Solidesulfovibrio magneticus RS-1: one gene and its partner. Each later gene encodes a partner of the first gene's protein in a complex. Links are inferred from orthologs where the notes say so. Each region holds a gene or a part of one and is shown in the gene's direction. Other genes may lie near its edges.

Region 1 (6,422 bases):
GAACCGCAGCGCGTGGAAGCCGCCAGAAAACTGGTGGAACAACGATATAACTTGCTTCAGGCGGGCGGGAAAACGCTCGGCAAGGAGAAATTGCTGGCCTTTGTCGCATTGGGTCTGGCTGACGATATGTTGCTTTCGAACCAGCGGCTCGACGCGCTCCACGATCGGGTGGGGGAGCTGCTGCACAAGATAGATTGACGGACGGCGTCTGCTGGCGCGTCCTTGAAAAGTTCCCTGGGGTGTGCGTGATCGTCGGTTTATTTTTGAGCCGATACTCAAAAATAGGATGCTGCGACGCGTGGCTGGTGTGCGTGCCCGGCTCGTCCGGGTGGCCTGAAGGTCAAACAGTGGCGTCCACCTTGGTTGCCAAGGTTCAAAAGAACTGACGACACGGCGCTCTGGGGCTTTGTTATAAAACGGTGTTGATGACTGGCCGCCGTTGTCCCGGGCGGCCGGACATCCCCCGTCCCATGCCATACCGCACGCGGCGAGCGCCACGCATTGTCCGGATTGAGCCGGTCCCCCCTCCCTGCCCTTGGGCTCTGCCCCGTTTTTCTCCCCCCGCTTCGGGAGAACGCATGGAATTTTCGACCATATTCATGGGCATCGTGGGCATTGGCCTTGGTGTGCCGGCCGGCTATTATCTCGACAAGTGGATTTCCCAGAAAACCTTGAACGAAGCCAGGACCCTGGCCGACCGCATCCTGGACGAGGCCCGCAAGGAAGCTTCCGCCCACAAAAAAGAAGTCGTCGTCGCCGCCCAGGACGAGCTGTTCCGTCAGAAACAGGAACTCGAAAAGGAATTCCGCGACAAGACCCAGTCCCTGGAAGAAAAAGAAGAACAGGTCCACAAGCGCCGGGAACGTCTGGAAGAAAAGCAGGAGCTCATCGTCCAGAAGGAATCCGAGATGCTGGCCTCGGAAAAGCGGCTTACCGCCAAGGAGCGGGAACTGGCCGACAAGGCCGAGGAACTTACCCGCCTGGCTGACGAGCACGACAAACGGCTTCAGGAAATTTCCGGCCTGACCATGGAAGAGGCCAAAAAGCGCCTCATGGACGAGATCGAGTCCAAGACCCGCCACGAGGCCGCCCGCATGGTCCGCCAGATCGAGATGGAGGCCAAGGAGACCGCCGACAAGAGCGGGAAAAAGATCCTGGCCCTGGCCATCCAGCGCTATGCCGGCGATTTCGTGGGCGAGCAGACCGTCACCGCCGTGACCCTGCCCTCCGAAGAGATGAAGGGCCGCATCATCGGCCGCGAAGGCCGCAATATCCGCGCCCTGGAAGCCGCCACCGGCGTCGATCTCATCATCGACGACACCCCCGAGACCGTCATCCTGTCGGCTTTTTCGCCGCTCAAGCGCCAGATCGCCAAGATGGCCCTGGAGCGGCTGATCACCGACGGCCGCATCCATCCCGCCCGCATCGAGGACATCGTCAAGAAGTGCGAGCAGGAACTCGACGTCAAGATCCGCGAGATCGGCGAGCAGGCCACCTTCGACTGCGGCGTCCACGGCATCCACCCCGAGCTCGTGCGGTTGCTCGGCCAGCTCCAATACCGCACCAGCTACTCCCAGAACGTGCTCCAGCACTCCCTGGAAGTGGCCTCCCTGGCCGGCATCATGGCCGCCGAATTGGGCGTGGACATCAAACGGGCCAAGCGCGCCGGCCTGCTCCACGACCTCGGCAAGGCCGTTGATCACGAGATCGAAGGCCCCCACGCCGTCATCGGCGCGGATCTGGCCAAGAAATTCGGCGAATCCGGCGACATCCTCCACGCCATCATGGCCCACCACGAGGACGTGCCGCCCAAGTCCATACTGGCCACCCTGGTCCAAGCCGCCGACAGCCTTTCGGGCGCGCGTCCCGGCGCCCGCAAGGAACTTCTGGAAAGCTACGTCAAGCGTCTGGAAGAACTGGAAAACCTGGCTCTGGATTTCGACGGCGTGTCCAAAGCCTACGCCATCCAGGCCGGCCGCGAGGTGCGGGTCATGGTCGATTCGGAAAACGTCGACGACGACAAGACGTTTTTGCTCTGCAAGGACATCGCCAAGCGCATCGAGGAAAACCTCACCTATCCCGGCCAGATTCGCGTCACGGTCATCCGCGAGCGGCGGGCCGTGGGCATCGCCAAATAGCGGCCAGGCCGATGTTGCCGCGTTTCGGGCCGCCTTCCTCGGGCGGCCCGTGGCGCGTTTTGAAAAACCAGACCAAGCGGGGGCGCATGGAACAGCCCGACTGCTATGCCGTCCTTGGCTTGCCCGAGGACGCTGACGCGGCCGCCGTGCGCCGCGCCTACCGCCGTCTGGCCAGGCACTGCCACCCCGACGCCAACCCGGATGATCCCCGGGCCGCCGAACGCTTCCTGACCCTGGCCGCCGCCTACGCTGTTTTGGGCCATCCGGCCCGGCGCGCCGCCTATGACGGCCGCCGCCGCTACGCCAAGGCGGTCCGGGACGTGACGCCGTCTCCGGTCGCGGCATCGTCGCCCGCCGCCTTTGCCCCCCTGGATCCGCGCGTCCTTTTGCCGCGACGGGGCAAGGACATGGCCGCCATGCTGGACATCCCCGACTCCCTGGCCGCTGTCGGCGGCCGGCTGACCCTGGATTTCGGCGTTGGCGGCGACTGTCCGGTCTGCGACGGCAAGGGGGCGCTGCGCCAAGCCTGCTGGATGTGCGCCGGCCGGGGGACCATCTGGCAGCCCCTTGGCGGCGGCTTGTCCGCCGTGGGCTGCCCGCCCTGCTCGGGCCGGGGTTTCGTTGTCGCGACCTGTCCGGCCTGCGCCGGGTCTGGACGCCACGACAAGCCCCGCCAAGGCGTGCTCGTCATCGCCCCGCACTCCCGCGACGGCGACATGGTCCGGGTGGCCGGAGCCGGCCAGCCCGGCGTCGGCGACGGGCCGCCGGGCGATTTGTTGCTAACCCTGCGGCTTTTTGCCGTGCCCGAAGCCGAACCGGCCCAGGGCCTCGCCGCCTGGGGCGGCGGCCCGGAGGCGGACCAAGCCCAAGTGCCGGACCTCCCGGGTTTTCTCGTTTACGAATAAGGACTGCATGTCATGCGGATGCTGTTTCTCGGCGACATCTTCGGCCGGCCAGGCCGGGCCATCGTCACCCAGCGCCTGGCCGGACTGCGGCGCGACCTGGGCTTGACCCGGGTTCTCGCCAACGCCGAAAACGCCTCGGGCGGCATTGGCCTGACCGCCAAGTCGGCCCGCCAGCTCCTGGAAACCGGCCTCGATGTCCTGACCGGCGGCAACCACACCTTCCGCCACCCCGACCTGTCGCCGCTGCTGGGCGCCAACGACCGGCTGCTGCGTCCGGCCAATTACCCGGCCGGCGCGCCCGGGCGCGGCTGGCAGGTCTTTCGCCCCAAGGACGCCGCCCCTTACGCCGTGATAAACCTCCTGGGCCGCACCTTCATGGCCGCCGTGGACTGCCCCTTTGCCGCCGCCGAGGGCATTCTCGGCCAACTGCCCGCCGACGTGCCCCTGCGGCTCATCGACTTCCACGCCGAGGCCACCAGCGAAAAAAAGGCCCTGGCCTATTTTCTCGATGGCAAGGTCAGCGCCGTCCTGGGCACCCACACCCACGTCCAGACCGCCGACGCCCAGCTGCTTCCACAGGGTACGGCCTACATGACGGACCTGGGCATGACCGGTCCGGCTGCCTCGGCCCTGGGCATGGACCCCGAAGAGGTCATCGCCCGGTTCCGCACCGGCCTGCCGCGCCGGTTCGTCGTGTCCAAGGCCGCCCCCGAGATGCAGGGGGCGCTTATGGATATTGACGCCTCCGCCGGCAAGGTCGTAACTATTGCGCCTTGGCGGCTGGCCGGATAAACCGCCGCGAAGCGGAGGAACACCCATGCGATACGCCCGAAGACTGCTGCTTGCCGCCCTGGCCTGTCTGGTCCTGGCCGCCGCCGCCCAGGCCGCCCCGGAACGCACGGCCATCTACATGACCGTGGCCGGCCCCCTGGAAGTGGTGCGCGACGGCGCGTCCTCCACCGTGCTCCTCGGCGGCCGGGTCATCCACCAGGCCATGGGCGCGGCGCTCACCGCCCAGTCCTACATGAGCGTCGGCGAACTCGGCGACGGCTACGACGCCGTGCTCATCCGCCATGGCGTGGGCAACGCCGAATGCCCCATCACCTACGACCTCGTGGCCGTGGGCGCGGACAAGACTTATGCTGTGGTGCCCGCCATCAACAAATGTTCGCGCCTGGTCAACGTCAACGTGGACGGCGACCGTTTGCTGCTGGTCACCGAGCGCCAGAACGGCCGCACCGAGATCATCGAATACAACGACAAGCAGCGTCGCCGGCCCGACGCCAAACCCTAGGCGGTCCAGGCATGCGCGCGCTTCTTCTGGGCCTGCTCCTGGCCGGGGTCTGCCTGCTTGGCGGCTGCGGCGACGAGACCGTCTACGACTGGCAACGCCCCCATGACACCTATCAGGTCGGGTCGTTTAGCAAAGCCGACAACGCCAATGCGCTCAAGGCCAAGCTTGGCCAGAACGGCTTTGAATGCCGCATCGAGACCGAAATCAAAAACGGCCAGTTCGTGCTCAACGTCCTGGTCGACGTCTACGACCGCCAGCCCGACACCATGACCCGGCTGGAGCGCATCGCCGGGGTGAAACCCCTGCTGCGCGAACGCACGCCGGCCAAGACCGCCGCGCCGGCCGGCTCCTCGCCAGCCCCGGCCGTGCCTGCTTCGGGCATCTGATCCGTCCGACTGCTTTACCGAAAAGGAATCGCCGTGAATATTTTCGACGAACTCTCCTGGCGCGGCCTCGTGCACCAGTGCTCCGACGAGGCCGAACTGCGCAAACACTTAAGCTCCCGTGACCGCGTCATGTACTGCGGCTTCGACCCCACCGCCGACAGCCTGCACATCGGCAACCTCGTGCCGCTCATGGCCCTGGCCCGCTTCGCCAAGGCCGGCCACAAGCCCCTGTTCCTGCTCGGCGGCGCCACCGGCCTTATCGGCGACCCCAGCGGCAAGGACAAGGAACGCCAGATGCGCACCGCCGACATGGTCGCCGCCTCGGCCGAGAAAATCCGGTCCCAGGCCATGGCATTCTTCGAGCGCCAAGGCGTGGCCGACCGCGTTACCCCGGTCAACAACCTCGACTGGACCCAGCCCATCTCGGTCATCGAATTCTTGCGCGACACCGGCAAACACTTCACCATCAACTACATGATGGCCAAGGATTCCGTGAAATCGCGCATCGGCCGTGAAGATACCGGCATCTCCTACACCGAATTCAGCTACATGATCCTGCAGTCCCTGGATTATGAATACTTGAATCGCACCATGGGCTGCACCTTGCAAATCGGCGGCGGCGACCAGTTCGGCAACATCACCGCCGGCCTGGAACTCATCCGCCGCAAATCCGGCTCCCAGGCCTTTGCCCTGACATTCCCGCTCATCACCACCGCCACCGGCGCGAAATTCGGCAAAAGCGAAAAAGGGGCCATCTACTTAAACACCGCCCTGACCTCGCCCTACGCCTTTTACCAATACTGGATCAACGCCGACGACCGCGACGTCTGCAACTTCCTGCGCTACTTCACTTACTTATCCAAGGAAGCCATCGACGCCCTGGCCGTGGAGACCGCCGAGCGGCCCCACCTGCGCGCCGCCCAGAAAACCCTGGCCCGGGAAACCACCACCATGATCCACGGGGCCGAGGAACTGGCCAAGGTCGAAGCCGTCACCGAAGCGCTTTTTGGCGGCGGCGACCTGCGCACCGTGGACGCCGCCACCCTGCGCGCCGCCCTGGACGCCGCGCCCGGCAAGAACTACGACGCCCTGGACGTCGTGCCGCCCCTGCCCAAGCTCCTGGTCGATCTGGCCCTGTGCCCGTCGCTGTCCCAGGCCCGCAAGGACATCAAGGCCGGCGGCATCTACCTCAACAACGTCCGCGTGGCCGACGAAAACCAGACCCTTGCCGCCAGTGACTACATCGGCGGCAATATCGCCCTGTTGCGCAAAGGCAAAAAGAACTACGGCGTAGTTACTCTCGGAGTTTAGCTGGGGCGCTGCCCCGGACCCCGGCAGGGCGCTGCCCTGCACCCGCCGGGCGCTGCCCGGACCCGCCGGGGGATCATCCCCCCGGACCCCCGATCGGGGCGCGGTCGGGCGGGCGGGGAAGGCGGTCGGCCGGCAGTCGGCTGGCCGCGAAGAAGGGGCCTGGAATTTCAGGGGGCGCGGCCAGCGCTGGCGCGCCGGCCGCGCCCCCTGAAATTCCAGGCCCCACCTGGCCCTCGGCCCCGAAGCGGGGCCGAAAAGTTGGAGAAAAAGCGACCAGATAGGCCCAGCCTCGGGCTGCTTGCCGGGCTGGGTGTTGGCGGCAACACGACACAGGGCCGCGACAGGACTGAACACCCCATTGAGAGTTTTTTGGGAGGGTGGGGGTCTG
Region 2 (10,336 bases), 3.5 Mb from region 1 along the record:
CCAGTCGTAGAGCCGGTCGGGGTAGCAGATGACGTCGGAGAACAGCCAGTCCACGGCTCCGGCGTGGCGCGGGTCCAGGCCAAAGGCGCTGCCCGGGCACCAGGAGACCAGCGGGTGTTTGTCCACGTTGTCGGCCAGGGGGGCCTTGTCGATGCAAAAGACCCGCGCCCCAAGGGAAGCCAGCACAAAGGACCAGCCGCCGGGGCTGCCGCCCATGTCCAGGCAGAGTTCCCCGGGCCGGGGGGCCGTGCCCAGGCGCGTGAAGAGTTCCCACAGCTTGAGGTAGGCCCGGCTGGGCGGGCCGATCTTGTCTTCCTCGAAACGGTAGACGCCGTCGGGCACGGGTTCACTGGTGGTCGGCGAGGCGAGCAGCAGGTTTTCGTCCCACAGGGTGAAGGCTCCCAGTGGCGCGGTGGGCAACGGCCGGCCAAAGGCCAGGGGCTTGGCCGACACCCGGGGGAGCTTTTGGGCGACAAGCGCCGCCCGGCGGAAAAGGCCGCTAGGGACCAGGCTCCAGTTGCGCTGGACGGAGGCCAGCTTGCGGGCGGCGTCGCCCACGGATTCCACGGGAATAAAGGCCGGGTCGGTCCAGACGTTGGCGGCAAAGGCGCAGGGGCGCGGCGGGCCGTCGGCGACGACCAGGGGATCGCGCACGGCGGTGACGGCGTCGCCGAGCTCGCGCACGAGTTCGGTCAAAAGCCCCGGCGGGGCGTGGTAGACGGCAAAGGGCATGGGTGGGTGTGCGGGGTTGGGGTTGCAGAACAGACGGCGCAACGGCCGGAGGCGGGTCTTTACGCTTTCGGCCGGATGAATTCCACTCCCAAAAGGCTCAGGTCGTCGCGGGGCGGGGCGGCCTGGCGGAAGTCGTCGGCGGCCCGGCGCAGGGCGGTCACCAGGACGTCCACCGGCTCCTGGGCCTGGGCGGCGGCGATGGCGGCTATGCGTTCCTCGCCAAAGGATTCGCCTTTGGCGTCACGGCTGTCGGCCAGGCCGTCGCTTATGGCCAGGAGCTTGTCGCCCGGGGCCAGGAGCAGCTCGCCGGGGGGGATGGGGGGCAAGCCGGCCAAGCCGATGATGGGGCCGCGTTCGGGCAGCTCGGCCATGGGGCCATCGGCCGGGATATGCCAGGGCGCGGGATGGCCGGCGTTGCCGTAGATGGCGCGCCCGGTGCGCAAATCGATGGTCATGTAGAAGATGGTGAAAAATTTCTGGAACTTGGTGAAGGGGAATTCGTCGTTGAGCCGAGAGAGCACGGTCTCGGGGGGCACCACGTCGATGGCCCCGCCGGAGCGGTCGACCAGGGTCGAGCGCTGGTAGTGCATGAAGTTGTAGACCGAATGGGCGACCAGGGACGAGGCCACGCCGTGGCCCGAGACGTCGAGCATGTAGAGGCCCACATGGTGGGGGCCCAGGGGAAAGACGTTGAAGATGTCGCCGCCGATGTTGTGGCAGGGCACGAACTCCCAGGCGAAGCGCAGGGCGTCGGACATGGTGAAGCGCCGGGGCAGCAGGCTTTGCTGGATCTCGGCGGCGGCGTCGAGGTCTTTTTGGTGGCGGTTGTGCTTCTTGACCAGATCCTCTTTTTGCTTCTCGAAAAGGGTCATGTCCTGGATGTTGAGGATCAGGTCGCCGGAGGGCATGGTGGAGAAATGGATCTGGCAGGCCCGGCGCTGGCCGTTTTTGTCGGCAAAGGGGTAGAGCCGTCGCCAGACATGGCCCGGGGCCGGGCGCTGGTGGAAGATGTCGGCCAGATCGTCCCGGGCGGCCAGGTCCGGGAAGACGATGTCCAGCCAGCGGTCGGCGGTGGTGTAGGTGTCGGCCGGCAGACCGAAGATGCGCTCCATGCCGGGGGAAACGAACGTGAAGCGGCCGTCCGGGCCGGCCACGGCGATGCCGTCGTGGGAATATTCCAGGATGGCGGCGATGTATTCCTTTTCCGCCTTGATTTCGCGCTCACGGGCCTTGCGGGCGTCGATGGCGGCCTTGAGACGCAGGGCCGAGTCCACCCGGGCCAGCAGCTCGGGCTTTCGTGGCGGTTTCTGGATGTAGTCCATGGCCCCGGCGGCAAAGGCTTCGGACAGACTGGCGTCGTCGTCGGACACCGTGACCATGATGACCGGCACGTCGGCCGTGGCCGGATCGGCCTTGATGCGGCGGGTGGCTTCCAGGCCGTCCATGACCGGCATGATGAGGTCCATGAGCACGAGGTCCACGGGCGGCTGGGCCGGATCGGCCAGGGCGACCAGACAGTCGCCGGCCGTGTCGAAGGCGGACAATTCGCCCCGGCCGGCCAGCAGGCCTTGGAGGTAGGCCCGGAAGGTCTCGGAGTCGTCGACGACGGCGATGCGCATGGCGGACATCAGGCCCCGGCCGGGCCGGTTGGCGGGGCGTCGAAATAGTCGGTCAGGCGCAACATGGCCAGGAGCTTCTTGATCGGCGGCGTGGGATTGGCCAGGGACAGGGTCTTGCCGTGGTCCTGGCACAGCCGGCGCAGGCCGATAAGGAATCCCACCCCGGAACTGTCCATGAAGGCCACGGCCGAGAGATCCACCACCACGGCCGGGGCGGCGGCGGCCAGGGCCAGATGTTCCACCTCGGCGCGGCATTCGGTCACCGCGTCCATGATGATCTCGCCGGAAACGCGCACCACAAGGGCCGCATCCGTCTCCTCGCACGTCAGCTGCATGACAAGGCTCCTCCGGGCCGCGCGGGCCGCAGACTTCTACGGGAAAGCTAGCAGCCTTGGCGGAAAAAACCAACGTCTTCGGGGCGACAATCCCGCCTGCCCGGCGTCGGGCGCGAATCAGCAGGCCGGCTCGGGCCGGTCCCCGCCCTCGGCCAGTTCCCGGGCCAGCCGGCCCACGTCGGCCAGGGCCTGTTCGATGCGCGGCGTCCAGGCATTGCCGTAGCTTAAGCGCACGAAATGCTTGAACTGGTCGCAGCTCGAAAAGATGTTGCCCGGAGCCAGGCCGATGCCGAGTTCCCGGGCGGCGTAGAACAGCGCGATGGAATCCACGCTGTCGGGCATCTGGACCCAGACCACGCTGCCGCCCGAGGGATGGGTCACCCGCGTGCCGTCGGGGAAATGGCGCAGCACCCGTTCCTCGATCATCCGGGCCTGGCGCTCCAGCACTCCCCGGGTCTTGCGCAGGTGGCGCTCGAACCCGCCCTGGGCCAGATACAGCGCGGCGGCGACCTGGGTCGGCGTGGCGCAGCAGACGTTGGTGGTGGCCTTGAGCTCGAAGGCCTTGGCCGCGTGCCTGCCGGGCAGCAGATAGCCCAGGCGGTAGCCCGGGGCCAGGGTCTTGGAAAACGACGAACAGTGCAGGACGTTGCCCGTGGCGTCGTAGGACCGCAGGCAGCGCGGCCGGCGCTCGGCGAAGTGCAGGTCGCCGTAGACGTCGTCCTCGATGACCGGCACGCCGCGCTCGGCCAGAAGCGCGGCCATCTCGGCCTTGGCCTCGTCCGGGATCATGGCCCCGTCGGGATTGTTGAAATTGGGCGTGAGGATGACGGCTTTGAGATCGAAGCGGTCCAGGGCCGAGCGCAGATCGGCCGGGCGCACGCCCCCGTCGGGATAGGACGGCAGCTCCACGGCCCGCAGCCCGAAGTTTTCCAGCAGTTGCAGGAAACAGTAATAGGTCGGGGCCGGGATGGCCACGTTGTCGCCCGGGCGCGTCACCGAGCGCAGGGCCAGATACAGCGCCTCCATGGCCCCGGAGGTGATCATCACCTCGTCCGGTCCGGCCTCGATGCCGGCCTCGGCCAGCCGCCAGGCGATCTGACGGCGCAGTTCCAGATTGCCCTGCACGCCCTCGTAGCTCGTCACCCGTTCGTCTCCGGCCGCCACCTTGGACAGCAGCCGGGCGATCTGTTTGGCCGGCAACAGCGACGGATCGGTCAGGGCCACGCCCAGGGGCACGATGTCGCGCCGGCCCATGCCGTCGAGGACTTCGCGGATAAGCGCCCCGCGCGCCACCGTGGCCGGTCCGCGCGGCGGCGCTTCGCCCCGGCTGGGGGCGGGCCGCTTGATGGGCGTACGGCGCACGAAAAACCCGGATTTGGGCCGCGCTTCGATGATCCCCTGCTTTTCCAGCTCCAGATAGGCCTGGTTGATGGTGGACACGCTGACGCCAAGGCGGCCGCCCAGCCCCCGCAGGCTTGGCACGCGGTCGCCCACGCGCAGCTCGCCGGACTCCAGAAGCCGCAAAATATGTTTCTCCACGGCCATATAGCGGAAAATGCCGGAATCGGTTTCAGGCAAGGTCATGGCGGCCTCCGGGCGTGGGCGCGGCCCACATCTGTTATGGAGGTTTTTTTTGAAAACTGTGTCTGTGATGGTAACAGACAATATGGTCCAAGGGAAGCGCGCCCGGGGCCGTCCCCGGGCAACGCCCCGGCCCGCGAGGCGGCCGGGGATCACGAGCCAACCAACGCTTCAGGCGTGCCGGGCGCGACGGATGCGGTCGCGGACACGCCCCAAGGAGGCTGCCATGTTTGTGGATCGCTTACGGGAAGACCGGCTGCTGGCGACGACGCGCACGGGAATCATCGACGAATGGCTGTCGCGCTGGCGCGACAGCCGGGTGCTGCGGGCCATGGCCGAGGCCGGGGCCAGGATCTTCACCCCGGGCCGCAGCCTGTCGGTGCGCCTGGGCCAGGGCAAGCATCTGGCGCTGACTGGCGTGCGCTACTGCCGGGTGACCTGCGCCAAGGGCGTGGTTTGGGTGACGGCGGCCGGCGACGGGCGCGACATCGTGTTGACGCCGGGGCAGAGCGTGACCCTTGGCCGTTCGGGCAAGGTGGTGGTCACCGGCCGGGGGGAAGGCTCGGAAGTGAAGGTGCGCTGGGATTAGGCCGCCGGTCTCGCGCCGCTTACGGTCTTCGCGGCTGGTCCCGGCGCGAAGGCCGGCCGGCGTTGGTCGGAAAGCAGGGCTGCCGTGCGGCGCGACAACGGCGACGGACGCAAGGGCGGCGCGGCGATTTCGCCCCCTCGTCGCCGGATCGTGTTGCCGGCTGGGGGGCAAGCTGGTAGTTTGGTGGTAAGGAGCGTGCCATGGAAGACTCTTGCCCCATTGCCCCGGCCGATACCGCCATCGCCTCGCTTGGGCCGGCCAAGATCCCGTCCCCCTTGCCGTATTGCCGTTTCGTGGACGACAATTTTCGGGTCTCCATGGAGCTCGACGCAGCCGATTTCGGCGGCGTGCCCGGCCCGTGCCGGGCCGAGTTCGAAGTGGCCGGGCCGCGCGGCAACATCTACTACGACTCCTCCAAGGTCAAAGTCGCCATCGTCACCTGCGGCGGCCTGTGCCCGGGCTTAAACGACGTCATCCGGGCCATCGTCATGGAGTGCTGCCACAACTACCACGTGGCCGGCGTGCTCGGCATCCGCTTCGGGCTGCAAGGCTTCATCGAAGCCTACGGCTACGAGCCGGTGCCTCTGACGCCAAACGCCGTGTCCGACATCCACCAGTTCGGCGGCACGGTGCTGGGGTCCAGCCGGGGGCCGCAAAAGCCCGAAGAGATCGTGGACGCCCTGGAGCGCTTAAACGTCGGCATGTTGTTCGTCATCGGCGGCGACGGGTCCATGAAGGCGGCCCGGCGCATCCAGGAGGAAATCGCCCGGCGGCGCTCGAAAATCAGCGTCATCGGCGTGCCCAAGACCATCGACAACGACGTCAACCTCGTCACCAAGTCGTTTGGCTTCGACACGGCCGTGGAAAAAGCCACCGAGGCCATCCGCTGCGCCCATACCGAAGCCATCGCCGCCCTAAACGGCATCGGCGTGGTCAAGGTCATGGGCCGGGAATCCGGGTTCATCGCCGCCCAGGCCACCCTGGCGCTTAAGGAAGTCAACTACGTGCTGGTGCCGGAATGCGATTTCGACCTGACCGGGCCGCGCGGGCTGCTGCCGTCCCTGGAAGAACGCCTTAGCGCCCGGCGACACGCCGTCATCGTGGTGGCCGAAGGGGCCGGGCAGAAGCTTCTGCCCGACACCGGCGCGCGCGACGCCTCGGGCAATCCGGTTCTGGGCGACATCGCCCAGTATCTGTGCGGGGAGATCGAAGGCTATTTCCGCAGCCGCGACATGCCCATCACGCTCAAATTCATCGACCCCAGCTACATCATCCGGTCCGTGCCGGCCAACGCCAACGACCGGGTGTACTGCGGGTTTCTGGGGCAAAACGCCGTGCACGCGGCCATGGCCGGCAAGACGGGCATGGTGGTGGCGCGGCTGTTCGACCGCTACGTCCATCTGCCCCTGGACCTCGTGACGCTGCGGCGCAAAATGCTCAACATCGCCTCGGACTACTGGCGCTCGGTGCTCGAATCCACCGGCCAGCACGCCGTCACCCCCTACACCGGCGACCCGTCAGTGTTCTGCCCGGTGTAAGAGGGAAGAGTGCCTCCGGCGGCCAGGAGAGGCTCTGCCTCTCCTGGACCTCTCCGCTGGGGGCCTGAGGCCCCCAGACCCCCCACATGGGAAAGGGGGCGGCTGGCATTGGCCCAGCCGTCTCCGCCGACCCAATGCCCGCCCCGCGCCCCAACCCCCTTTAAACATTTCTTCATTTGGGGGGTCCGGGGGCCTCAGGCCCCCGGCCGCCGGAGGCATCTTCCTCTTCTCTTCTCTTCTCTTCTCTAATAATCCCACTTCCAGTTGACGCCCACGCCTTGTTTGTTGTCGACGCCCACGCGGCTGTCCACGGTGATGTTGGGCGTGACCTGCACTTCCACGGACACCGCGCCGCTTTGCGCGCCCATGCCTTGTTCGACGCCCACGGTCACGCCCTTGAAGATCTCCTTGCCGGCCTTGAGCACGCTGCCGGCCATGCCGGACTTGCCGGTGACGATGGAGAGTTGGTCCAGGCCCAGGATGCGCCGGGTGCGGGCCAGGATGCTGGTGGGCGTGCCGCCGGCGTAGATGGAGGCAGCGGCCTGGGCCAGCTGGGCGGCCTGGATGGGCGAGAGCGAGCCGGCGTTTTGGCCGAAGAGCAGTCGCGAGAGGATTTCGTCGCGGGGCAGTTGCGGCGTGGAGGTCAGGGTGATGACCGGGGCGTCGGCGTCGCCGGTGATGGCGATGCCGGCGGTGACGTTGTCCTTGGTGGTTTCGGCCCGCACGTCGAAGGTCGGGGCCGTGGGCGCGCCGCCGCTGAACGTCAGTTCGCCCTTGGTGATCTCCAGCGTCGAGCCGAGGAGGTCGAGGGTGCCCTTGTCCACGGCGTAGCGGCCGATGACGATGGGCGCGGCGGCCGTGCCGGTAACGGCAAGCGCGCCGGTCCAGCGCGACTCCAGGCCGAGGCCGCGCACGTAGACGGCCTGGCCCAGGGAAATCTTGAGGTCGAGGTCCACGTGGCGGGCCACGGCCGGCGGCGCGGCCTTGGCGGCCGGTTTTTTGGGCGCGGCCGGATCGTTGATGTAGGTGACCGGGATGACGGCCACGTCGGGCGGCAGGGAGGTGGGCAGGTTCACGTCGGCCGGGCCGATGACGATGTTGCCGCTGGCGCGCAGGCGCGAGAGTGTGCCGGTGACGGCTATGGTGCCGTCGGCGGCGGCGGTGGCGATGTCCAGGCCAACGACGCGAAGATGCGCCAGGGCGAGTTTCAGGTCCACGGGGCCGTTGACCGGATCGGCGATGCCGACCGTGCCGGAGAGCGTGAAGCGGCCGCCCCGGCCGTCCTCGCCCGAGGCCGAGGCGATGGTGAGCCGGCCGCCCGAGGCGTCGGCCTTGAGCACGACGTTGGTGAGGACCAGTCCGGCGTCGGCGTTTTCCAGCCGGCTGGCGGCCAGGGCCAGGGCGCCGGTGGCGGCCGGGGCGCTGAGCGTCCCGCCAAGGGCCAGATCGGCGGTGAGGCGGCCGACGATGCGGGTGTTGACCCGGGCTAAAAGGCCGGCGAAATCGGCCAGATCGGCGTCGGCGGCGATCTGGCCGGACAGCGCGCCGCCGGGCGGCAGGTCGCAGGCAAAGGGGGCCAGGGACAGGCGCATGGGCAGGCCGGCCGTGACGGTGACGACGTCGGCGGCCTTGCCGGCCTTGGGGTCCTTGGCGTTTTTGCCGGCCAGCCCGGCCGTGACGTCCAGGCGTGCGCCGTTGCAGGCGGCCTTGGCCCACAGGCTGACGGGCGGCAGGCTCTTGCCCTGTTCGGCGGCCAGCCGCAGCCCGGACACGCGGGTTTCGGCCGCGATTTGCGGCCGGGCCGGCGTGCCGGAAAGGGTGGCGCTGGCGGTTGCCGTGCCGTCGATGCCGGCCAGGCCGAAAAGCCCGAGCAGCGGCAGGGGAAAGTTGTCCACCGTGGCCTTGCCGCTGGCTTCGTTTGGCCCAAGGGTCCCGGAGGCGGTGATCTTGGCCTTGTCCAAGGCGAGGTTCACGCCCTCGACGCGCAGGGCGTCGTTGCCCAGGGTGACGGCGGCCGGTCCGGCCAGGGAAAATTTGCGGCCCTCCAGGCTGCCGGCCAGGGACTGCACGGCAATGCGGCGCTTGCCGGCCTCGGCCGGGGGCAGGCTCAGGCGCAGGCTGGCCTCGACAGCGGTCTGGCCGGCGAGCTTGCCCTTGGCCTCGGCCGAGACGGCCATGGCCCGGCCGTCGCCGCTGGCGGTGGCCGAAAGGGCGGCAAGGGACAGGCCTGAGGCTTCCAGTCCGCGTCCGGTGAGGTTGGCCTTGCCGCGCGGCGCGCCGGACAGGTCGTCCAGGGCGGCGTTGACGGTCAAACTGCCGGCGGCCAGCCCGGGCAGGCGCAGGTTGGCGGCGCTGAGATCGACGGTGAGGGATTGGGCAGCCCCTTTGCCCGGGCCGGCGGCGGCCGAGGCCGTGAGCTTGAGCGAGCCGGCCAGCGGCAGGCCGACGAAGCGGCCCAGGCCGGCCAGATTGCCGGCCTGTCCGGCGAGCTTGCCAGAGACGCGGCCGGTTGCCGTATCGATGTCGGCTTCGCCGGCAAAGGCGGCGTCCGGGGCGGCCAGCTTGAGGCCGGTGAGACTCAGGCGCGAGCCGGTCAGGGCGTAGGCGGCCTCGGCCCGGGCCGTTTCGCCCTCGCGCACGGCGGCGATGGTCGCCTTGCCCGAGGGACGGCGGGCGCTGTCGGCCAGACTGGCCTCCAGGGACGCTTCGGTGAGAACCAGTTCGCCCAGGCTCAGGCGCTTGGCTCCGACCGCGACGTCCAGGCGCGGCGAAACGGCCGGGCCGGAGATGGTCAGCTTGGCCTCGGCCGCGCCGGCGCAGGGCTGGCCCAGGGCGGCGGTCAACAGGGTCAGGTCCGGCGCGTCCAGGCGCACCTTGGCGTCCAGGCTGTCCGAGGCGGCGGTGTAGCCGCCCGTGCCGGTGAGCGTGAGGCCCTTGCCGGCCAGGGACAGCTCGGTCAGGCGCGCGCCCTGGGCCGAGAAGGCGGCCGTGAGATCGAGCTTGGGCGAGGGGCCAAGCAGGGCGGCCACCGAGGCGTCCAGGGAGCTTGCCGTGGCCGGGGCGGCCAGCTTGGTGAAGGAGGCGGCAAGGCTCGTCGTGCCGTGGCCGTCCGGGGCGGTGGTCACGTCCCCGGCCACGGCCGCGCCGCCGGTCAGGCGAAGGCCGACAAGCGAGGCCGCGCCGGCCAGATCGGCCAGGGAAACGGCCAGCCGGCCGCGCACGTTGCCGCCGTCGATATGCACCTGTCCCAGGGTCACGGTTCCGCCCTGGCCGGTCAGGGCGGCCTGGTCCACGTCCACGATCCAATCGGACGTCAGCATGCCTTTGGCGTCGAAATCCAGATTCTGGCCGGCCAGGGTGGTGCCGTCGGGGCCGGCCAGGCCGGCGAGCTTGCCCTGGGCGGCCAGGGTCGCGCCCGGGAAGCTGTTCGTGATGGGGGTGACGACCTGGGCCGAGGCCTTGATGTCGCCGTCGGCCAGATGCACGGGGCCGGCCCGGAAGCCCCGGGCCGTGGCGTCGGCGCTAAGAGACGGCCGGGACAGCGGGCCAGCGATGGTGAACGTAGCGCCGAGCCGGCCGCCCAGGGCCGAGGTCGCCAGGCGCGAGGCGTCGCTGATGTCGATGACGCCCTTGGCCGACAGGGCGTCGGCGTCCGGGTCCATGGTCCCGGACAGGGATACGCTGCCAAACGCCCCCGAGACTTCGAGGGTAGAAAGCTCCAGGGCGGAATCGGCCAGCCCGGCCCGGCCGGCCAGGACCAGCCGGCAGCGCGACCCCAGGAAATCGTCGAAAAAGGCAGGCAGCAGGCCGGGCGTGGGCCGCAGGCCGAGATCCAGGGAAAAGGCGGCCCGGGCGTCCTTGGCCAGGGGGATGCCCAGACCGAGGTCGGCCACGAGGAGATCGGCCGCGCCAAGGCGGGCGGACAGGCGGCCTTTCCAAGTG

What was found.
Region 2: rny (region 1) and DMR_RS16820 share a complex: the UniProt entries of both Bacillus subtilis proteins name them as parts of the possible RNA degradosome complex. The link is inferred for Solidesulfovibrio magneticus RS-1 from one-to-one orthologs.

The regions. Positions count from the first base shown.
Region 1 is NC_012796.1:549,497-555,918, forward strand. The notes cover bases 1-2,858. They hold rny (ribonuclease Y), read left to right. Parts: upstream 1-578; coding sequence 579-2,138; downstream 2,139-2,858. Other genes in these bases: DMR_RS02260 (cell division protein ZapA), read left to right, coding at 1-198; DMR_RS02270 (DnaJ domain-containing protein), read left to right, coding at 2,225-2,858. Also shown: more of DMR_RS02270, read left to right, coding at 2,859-3,043; DMR_RS02275 (TIGR00282 family metallophosphoesterase), read left to right, coding at 3,056-3,835; DMR_RS02280 (hypothetical protein), read left to right, coding at 3,861-4,337; DMR_RS02285 (SPOR domain-containing protein), read left to right, coding at 4,349-4,723; tyrS (tyrosine--tRNA ligase), read left to right, coding at 4,757-6,034. UniProt on the Bacillus subtilis protein: Endoribonuclease that initiates mRNA decay. Initiates the decay of all SAM-dependent riboswitches, such as yitJ riboswitch. Involved in processing of the gapA operon mRNA, it cleaves between cggR and gapA.
Region 2 is NC_012796.1:4,011,952-4,022,287, reverse strand. What follows is about bases 4,245-7,225. They hold DMR_RS16820 (ATP-dependent 6-phosphofructokinase), read left to right. Parts: upstream 4,245-5,056; coding sequence 5,057-6,394; downstream 6,395-7,225. Other genes in these bases: DMR_RS16815 (translocation/assembly module TamB domain-containing protein), read right to left, coding at 6,640-7,225; DMR_RS16825 (DUF2917 domain-containing protein), read left to right, coding at 4,494-4,856; DMR_RS16830 (PLP-dependent aminotransferase family protein), read right to left, coding at 4,245-4,270. In the rest of the region: DMR_RS16845 (SAM-dependent methyltransferase), read right to left, coding at 1-732; DMR_RS16840 (SpoIIE family protein phosphatase), read right to left, coding at 792-2,351; DMR_RS16835 (STAS domain-containing protein), read right to left, coding at 2,360-2,686; more of DMR_RS16830, read right to left, coding at 2,804-4,244; more of DMR_RS16815, read right to left, coding at 7,226-10,336. UniProt on the Bacillus subtilis protein: Catalyzes the phosphorylation of D-fructose 6-phosphate to fructose 1,6-bisphosphate by ATP, the first committing step of glycolysis.